Regions from separate parts of the Streptomyces sp. NPDC059743 genome, predicted to be linked through region 1. Evidence: riboswitches for the same ligand, from Rfam matches in the RefSeq annotation. Region 1 holds a riboswitch; the other holds the start of a gene.
What was found. A riboswitch is a leader RNA that binds a small molecule or an ion and turns the genes downstream of it on or off. The one in region 1 is predicted to bind glycine.

Region 1 (4,191 bases):
GGCGTGGTGTGGCGGGATGTCCAGGCCGCGCTGTCGCAGCTCCACGGCGAGCGGATCGACACCGGCGAGACGCTGATCGGTCACAACCCGGCGGACGAGCTGGCGCGTCGGCGCCGGGACAGGGCCGTCTGACGTCGACCGGGGCCGTCCGAGGTCGAGGCCGGAAGCCGGTCCGAGGCCGGAATCTCCGGCCGATTGTCAGTGGTGTGAGGCAGCATCGGTGGTGTGAGATCCGCGCCGACGATCCTGCATCTGGACATGGATGCCTTCTTCGCCGCCGCCGAGCAGGCGGCGAAGCCGAGTCTGCGCGGAAAACCGGTGGTGGTGGGCGGTCTGGGCCCGCGCGGAGTGGTCTCGACCGCTTCGTACGAGGCACGGCGGTTCGGAGTGCATTCGGCGATGCCGATGGCCCAGGCGAGACGGCTGGCGCCGAACGCGGCGTATCTGGTGCCGCGGTTCTCGCTCTACCGCACGGTCAGCGAGCAGGTCATGGAGCTGCTGGGCCGGCTCTCGCCGCTGGTGGAGCCGCTGAGCCTGGACGAGGCCTTCGTGGATCTGGAGGCCGGCGGATCGGCTCATGACACGGCCTCGGCGCTCGCGGCCGGTGAGCGGCTGCGCGGGGACATCAGGGCGGTCACCGGGCTCACCGGCTCGGTGGGGCTCGCCGGATCCAAGATGCTGGCGAAGATCGGCTCGGAGCAGGCCAAGCCCGACGGACTGGTCCTCATCGAGCCCGGTACGGAGCGCGAGTTGCTCGGGCCGATGCCGGTGCGGACGCTGCCCGGAGTAGGGCCCGCGACCGGCGAGCATCTGCGCCGGGCCGGGATGACCACCGTCGCGGAGCTGGCCGAGGCGGGCGAGGACGAGCTCGTACGGCTGCTGGGGAAGGCGCACGGCGCCTCGCTGTACCGGATGGCGCTCGGGCACGACGACCGGCCGGTGGTGTCGGAGCGCGAGACCAAGTCCGTGTCGGTCGAGGACACCTTCGACGTCGATCTGCACGACCGGGTACGGGTGCGTGTGGAGGTGGAGCGGCTCGCGGACCGGTGTGTGCAGCGGCTGCGGGCGGCCGGGCACTCCGGGCGGACGGTCGTGCTCAAGGTCCGGCGGTACGACTTCTCGACGCTGACCCGTTCGGAGACGCTGCGCGGGCCCACGGACGATCCCGGCGTGGTGCGGGAGGCCGCGGGACGGCTGCTGGAGTCGGTGGACACGACGGGCGGAGTGCGGCTGCTGGGTGTGGGCGTGACGGGCCTCGCGGACTTCACGCAGGAGGATCTCTTCGCGCAGGCCGCGGCGGCCGAGCAGCCCGCCGCGGCTATACCCCCTGCCACGTCCGCCGCCACGTCCGCCGCGTCGGATGAGCCGGCAGAGGCCGCGCCCTCACCGCCGGTGAAGGACGGGAGCGCCTCGGCCCGGGAGCCGGAGGCGCCGGCCGAGCGGCGCTTTCCGGCCGGACATGATGTGCGCCATGCCGAGTACGGCGCGGGCTGGGTGCAGGGCAGTGGGCTGCGGCGCGTGACCGTACGGTTCGAGGAGCCGGGATCCGCGCCGGGACGGGTGAGGACGTTCTGGACCGACGATCCCGAGCTGGTGCTCTCCGAGCCACTGCCTCTGGTGCCGCTGCCCGTGGTGCCGGAGCCGCCGGATTCCGCTCAGTCGTCCTGGCCCGCCAGCCGGCCGAAGTCGCGTTCGGAGTCCCGGTCGGACAGGGAGGCGGGCCGCTCCGGTGGCTCCGGATCCGGCTCGGGCAGGGCGAGGCCGTAGTGGTGGTAGAGCTGGAGCTCCTGCTCCGGGGAGAGATGGCGGCCGACACCGAAGTCGGGCGCGTCCTTGATCAGCGCGCGCTCGAAGGGCACCTGGAGCGCGTCGTTCACCAGTGTGCTGGGCGCCAGCGGGACGAAGGCGTCACGGCTGAAGAGCCCGGTGCGGACCGCCGCCCACTCCGGTACGCCGGTGGCATCGTCCAGATACACCTCGTCCACCGTGCCGAGCCTGTGGCCATTGCGGTCGAACGCCTTGCGGCCTATCAGACTGCGCGGATCGATATCGGTCTCCACGGTCCCTCCAACTGGTCGCACCTGCTCGTAACACTACAAAAGTGCAGAAACTGGGCGTCGGCCACTCGAAAGTCGTACGGAAGGCCTCGCTGGTAGTCTGGCCGTGGCTGCTGACCCCGTGCGGGAGAGTCCTCCGGAGAACCGCCGGAGGCGCCGAAGGAGCAAATCCTCCCCGGAATCTCTCAGGCCCCCGTACCGCGCGGACGAGGTCACTCTGGAAAGCAGGGCGGGCGTCGGACGGCATCCGCTCTCACCGACGGTGAAAGCCGGTGCGCCGCAGGCGGGCCGGTGAAGCTCTCAGGTTGAGATGACAGAGGGGGAGGCCGTCCGGGCACCCGCGTCCTGGTGCCCCTCGTAGGTCGTGTCGGACCAGGAGGCCTCCCGATGACCGCCCACCGCATTCCGCTCGCGCAGCTTGAGCGAGGAACCCCCTTCGAACAGCGCCACATAGGGCCCGACGCCGGCGCGCAGGCGAAGATGCTGGCGCAGGTCGGCTACGGCTCGCTCGACGAGCTGACCGCCGCCGCGGTGCCCGACGCGATCAAGAGCGCGGAGGCCCTCGACCTTCCCGGCGCGCGCACCGAGGCCGAGGTCCTCGCCGAACTGCGCACGCTCGCCTCGCGCAACGACGTGGTGGCCCCGATGATCGGGCTCGGCTACTACGGCACGTTCACACCGCCGGTGATCCTGCGCAATGTGATGGAGAACCCGGCCTGGTACACCGCGTACACGCCGTACCAGCCGGAGATCTCCCAGGGACGTCTGGAGGCGCTGCTGAACTTCCAGACCGTCGTCGCCGATCTGACCGGTCTGCCGACCTCCGGCGCCTCCCTGCTGGACGAGGGCACGGCGGCGGCCGAGGCGATGGCGCTCGCCCGCCGTGTCGGCAAGGTCAAGGGCGGTGTCTTCCTGGTGGACGCCGACGCCCTGCCGCAGACCGTCGCCGTGATCCGGACCCGCGCCGAGCCGACCGGCGTCGAGGTCGTGGTCGCCGATCTGAGCGAGGGCATCCCGGCCGAGGTCGCCGAGCGCGGTGTCTTCGGTGTGCTGCTCCAGTACCCGGGCGCCTCCGGTGCCGTACGGGACATCAGGTCCGTGGTCGAGCAGGCGCACGGGCTCGGCGCGATCGTCACCGTGGCCGCCGATCTGCTCGCGCTCACCCTGCTCACCTCGCCCGGTGAGCTGGGCGCGGACATCGCGGTCGGTACCACCCAGCGGTTCGGTGTTCCGATGGGCTTCGGCGGACCGCACGCCGGATTCATGGCCGTACGCGAGAAGTTCGCGCGCAGCCTGCCGGGCCGGCTCGTCGGAGTCTCGGTGGACGCCGACGGGAACAAGGCGTACCGGCTGGCGCTCCAGACCCGTGAGCAGCACATCCGCCGTGAGAAGGCCACCAGCAATATCTGCACCGCCCAGGTGCTGCTCGCCGTCATGGCGGGCATGTACGCGGTCTACCACGGCCCGGAAGGGCTGCGCGGCATCGCCCGACGCACCCACCGGTACGCGACGCTCCTCGCCGAGGGCCTGCGCGCGGGCGGCGTCGAGATCGTGCACGGCGCGTACTTCGACACTCTCACCGCCCGTGTGCCCGGCCGGGCCGCCGAGGTGGTCGCCGCCGCCCGCGAGGACGGTGTCAACCTCCATCTCGTCGACGCCGACCACATCTCCCTGGCCTGCGACGAGACCACCGGCCGCACCCAACTGACCGCCGTATGGACCGCGTTCGGTGTCGAGGGCGACCTCGACGCGCTGGACGCGACGACGGACGACGCCCTGCCCGGGACGCTGCTGCGCAGCGACGACTATCTGACGCATCCCGTCTTCCACCAGTACCGCTCGGAGACGGCGATGCTGCGCTATCTGCGCAGGCTCGCCGACCGCGACTACGCGCTGGACCGCGGCATGATCCCGCTCGGCTCCTGCACCATGAAGCTGAACGCGACCACCGAGATGGAGCCGGTCACCTGGCCCGAGTTCGGCGCGCTGCATCCCTTCGCGCCCGCCGAGCAGGCCCAGGGCTATCTGACGCTGATCAGGGAGCTGGAGGAGCGGCTCGCCGAGGTCACCGGCTACGACGCGGTGTCCCTCCAGCCCAACGCCGGTTCGCAGGGCGAGCTGGCCGGGCTGCTGG
Region 2 (4,191 bases), on a different contig from region 1:
TCGCCCGCGGCGGCGGAGAGGAAGTCGACCGGATCCTCCTGCCAGTCCGGCTCGAAGAGCCTGACCCGGCCGCCGCTCGCCGGACCGTCGAGCGGTGTGCGGCCCGCCCGGCACAGCTCGGCGACGGCGGGCGGCGGCAGCGGCAGTCCGACCATGCCGCCCGGGTTGACGGCGATACCGAGCTGCGGAGGCAGGCCACGGGCGAAGTCGCGGGCGGGCGCCACGGTGAAGGGCATATGGGCGCCGACGCACTGGAGGAACTGCTGCTGGGAGCTGAAGACCGGGACGTACGGCGCGCCCTCTATCTCCAGGGTCGGCAGATCCAGACCGGGACTGTCCGGGCCCCCGCCGTTGGGCAGCGGCACCCAGACCTCGCTGCGTCCGAGCACCTCCACCAGCCGCCCGCCCGCGCCCCGGCTGCCGAGCGAGGCGGCGAGCACCTCTTCCAGCTCATTGCCCGGCCATGCAGTATTCACAGTCTTCCTCCGCCCTCGTGCCTGCCGCAGCACCTTAGGGTGTGTCCCCAAATTCGCGGCTGGCTCGAGCTGCCTGGCACGCACGCTCGCGGCGTTGTCGGAGTCAGCCAAGTACGTCCAGTACGAGGCTGATCCTCCGCCTTGCGATCGCACGCACCAGACACCGCGAGCCCCGCCCTCCGGGCGGACGCCGCGACTTTGCGGACACACCCTAACGCCGCAGACGGGAGCCCGTACCCGCGTGTGCGTGCGGCCCGTACCCGGGCGCGGCGGTCAGCGCGCCGTCAGTCGCCCGGTCCGGGAAGGAAGACGATCCGGTCCAGGGCTCCCGCCGCGTCGCGGTCGAGGAGCACCGCCGTGGCGCAGCCCTTGGGCAGGCGGCCCGATTCGGCGCCGCGCAGCAGACGGCGGACCGCCCTGCGGTGGCGGGCGAACGCGTACCCGGAGACGCCTCGACCGCGCTCCAGCTGGCCCGCGCGGGCCACCTCCGGCGCCACGTCCAGCAGGACGAGATGGAGCCCGCGGCCACGTCTGCGCGCCTCGCGGGCCAGCCAGCGCCGTACCCATCTCTGCGTACCGCAGTCGTGCACGACCACGCTCTCGCCGGAGCGGAGCGCGCGCCGCAGTCCCCCGTAATGCGCTATACGGACGAGCGGGCGGTAGACGGCATAGGGGAGGCCGCCCGGCAGTCTGCCCTCCCAGCGGTCCCTGGCGTCCTGCGAGTCGATCCCGCCGCCCTCGGCGGCCCGCCGGATCAAGGTGGACTTGCCGCTGCCCGGCAGCCCGGAGACCACCACCAGATCGCCCGCGGTGAAGGCCAGGGCGCCCGGCACCCGGGCCCGGCGCCCTCTCAGATCCCGTACGACCGCCACGGGCCGTGTCACGGCTCGCCGACCGGACACGCCCTGCTGAGCCGACTGCTGTGCCGGCACCCCCGCGGTCGTCACATATGCCCCGGACCTCTGCGACATCTTCGCCGTCCCCCTGTCAGCTCAGTCGGCCTGGCCCATGACCCTTGCCCACGAAGTGTAAAGAAATGGTAATGCGGCACAAGCTTTTCACGCCGTCCGGCCAGTTGCGGGCCAGGCGCTCCGAACCACCCGGATGCGTGCGATGATGTGCCCGCCAACTGCATACCGGCCGTTTGAATCCGCGCGGGAGAGTCCCGGTCACCGTGTGCGCCGGGCGCCGAAGGAGCAAGTTCCTCCCTTGAATCTCTCAGGCCCCGTACCGCGCGGACGAGGCAGATCTGAAAAGCGGGCCGCAGCGCTGCGGCTCCACCCAAGGTGCAAGTCATGACCCCTGATACGGGTGGTCGTGGTGAACCTCTCAGGTTCCGATGACAGATGGGGAGGACCGTCCTCGTCGTCATGCCCTGGGAGCCACACCGATGAATCACGCCCCGCCGAGCAGCGCCCCCCGTACGACCGCCCTCGACGCCGTGCACCGCGCGCTGGGCGCGACCATGACCGACTTCGCGGGCTGGGACATGCCGCTGCGGTACGGCAGCGAGCGCGACGAGCACACCGCCGTACGGACCAGGGCCGGGCTCTTCGATCTCTCGCACATGGGCGAGATCGCCGTCTCGGGTCCGGCCGCGGGCCGGCTGCTCGACTACGCGCTGGTCGGCAATATCGGCGCCGTCGCAGTGGGCCGCGCGCGCTACACCATGATCTGCCGCGAGGACGGCGGGATCCTGGACGATCTGATCGTCTACCGCCTCGGCGAGAACGAGTATCTGGTCGTCGCCAACGCCTCCAACGCCCAGACCGTGCTGGACGCGCTGACCGCCCGCGCGGCCGGCTTCGACGCCGAGGTACGGGACGACCGTGACGCGTACGCGCTGCTGGCCGTCCAGGGACCGCAGTCGCCGGGCATCCTCAAGACGCTGACCGACGCCGATCTGGACGCGCTCAAGTACTACGCGGGCCTGCCGGGCACCGTCGCCGGTGTCCCGGCGCTGATCGCCCGGACGGGCTACACCGGCGAGGACGGTTTCGAGCTCTTCGTCGAGCCCAAGCACGCGGAGACGCTGTGGCGGGCGCTGACCGAGGCGGGCGAGGGCGTCGGTCTGGTGCCGTGCGGGCTCTCCTGCCGCGACACGCTCCGTCTGGAGGCCGGGATGCCGCTGTACGGGAACGAGCTGACCACCGCTCTCACGCCGTTCGACGCGGGCCTCGGCCGAGTCGTGAAGTTCGAGAAGACGTCGAACGAAGGCGCCTTCGTCGGGCGCGAGGCCCTGGAGGCGGCGGCCGAGCGCGCCGCGAGCGCGCCGCCGCGCAAGCTGGTCGGTCTGATCGCCGAGGGCCGCCGGGTCCCGCGGGCGGGCTATCAGGTCGTCGCCGACGGCACGGTCGTCGGCGAGGTCACCTCGGGCGCGCCCTCCCCCACCCTGGGCAGGCCGATCGCCATGGCGTACGTCGACGCCTCGCACGCCGAGCCGGGTACGGCGGGCGTCGGAGTCGACATCCGGGGCACCCATGAGCCGTACGAGGTCGTGGCGCTGCCCTTCTACAAGCGCCAGAAGTGATACGGACGTCATCGGCGCCCCCCATTCCGCCTTCGTTCCAAAGGGATGCCGTCCCGGGGCCGTTCGGTTCCGGCCTCGTCCGTCTCCTTCCAGCTCCGTCCGGCTCTGTCCGGCTCCTTTCGTCTCGTTCCATCTCGTTCCGTAAGACAGCCGTTCCGCACCACTCCCCCGCGTACAGGAGAATTCAGGTCATGAGCAACCCCCAGCAGCTCCGCTACACCAAGGAGCACGAGTGGCTGACGGACCCCGTGGACGGGGTGTCGACGGTCGGGATCACCGAGTTCGCGGCCAACGCCCTCGGTGATGTCGTGTTCGCCCAGCTCCCCGACGTCGGTGACACGGTGACCGCGGGCGAGTCCTGCGGAGAGCTGGAGTCGACCAAGTCGGTCAGCGATCTCTACGCCCCGGTGACCGGTGAGGTCACCGAGACGAACCAGGACGTGGTGGACGATCCCTCACTGGTGAACTCCGCTCCGTTCGAAGGCGGCTGGCTGTTCAAGGTGCGCGTGGCGGAAGAGCCGTCCGATCTGCTCACCGCCGACGAGTACCAAGACTTTTCCGGCAACTGACGTGCTCCGGCCACTGACACCCCAGGGACTGTGATGTCTTCGAAGTCGCTTCTGAACTCCTCGCTCCATGAGCTCGACCCGGATGTCGCCGCCGCGGTCGACGCCGAGCTCCACCGTCAGCAGTCCACGCTCGAAATGATCGCCTCGGAGAACTTCGCTCCGGTCGCGGTCATGGAGGCGCAGGGCTCCGTCCTGACCAACAAGTACGCCGAGGGCTATCCGGGCCGCCGCTACTACGGCGGCTGTGAGCATGTCGATGTGATCGAGCAGATCGCCATCGACCGGGTGAAGGCGCTGTTCGGCGCGGAGCACGCGAACGTACAGCCGCACTCGGGCGCCCAGGCGAACGCGGCGGCGATGTTCGCGCTGCTCTCGCCCGGCGACACGATCATGGGTCTGAATCTCGCCCACGGCGGGCATCTCACCCATGGCATGAAGATCAACTTCTCCGGCAAGCTCTACAACGTCGTCGCCTACCACGTCGACGGCGAGACCGGCCAGATCGACATGGCCGAGGTCGAGCGGCTCGCCAAGGAGTCCCGTCCGAAGCTGATCGTGGCCGGCTGGTCGGCGTATCCCCGGCAGCTCGACTTCGCGGCGTTCCGCCGGATCGCGG

Region 2: it holds a riboswitch for glycine, as region 1 does, so the genes downstream of both, gcvT (glycine cleavage system aminomethyltransferase GcvT) here and gcvP (aminomethyl-transferring glycine dehydrogenase) in region 1, are expected to answer to the same signal.

The regions. Positions count from the first base shown of each region.
Region 1 covers NZ_JBHWGS010000026.1:8,770-12,960, forward strand. The annotation lists gene ACFV6H_RS34610 (MerR family transcriptional regulator) at 1-132, shown strand, start outside; gene ACFV6H_RS34615 (DNA polymerase IV) at 226-1,767, shown strand; gene ACFV6H_RS34620 (PRC-barrel domain-containing protein) at 1,656-2,060, opposite strand; glycine riboswitch at 2,172-2,268, shown strand; gene gcvP (aminomethyl-transferring glycine dehydrogenase) at 2,445-4,191, shown strand, end outside.
Region 2 covers NZ_JBHWGS010000001.1:456,159-460,349, reverse strand. The annotation lists gene ACFV6H_RS02065 (enhanced serine sensitivity protein SseB) at 1-476, opposite strand, end outside; gene ACFV6H_RS02060 (AAA family ATPase) at 761-1,447, opposite strand; glycine riboswitch at 1,622-1,719, shown strand; gene gcvT (glycine cleavage system aminomethyltransferase GcvT) at 1,867-3,006, shown strand; gene gcvH (glycine cleavage system protein GcvH) at 3,198-3,575, shown strand; gene glyA (serine hydroxymethyltransferase) at 3,609-4,191, shown strand, end outside.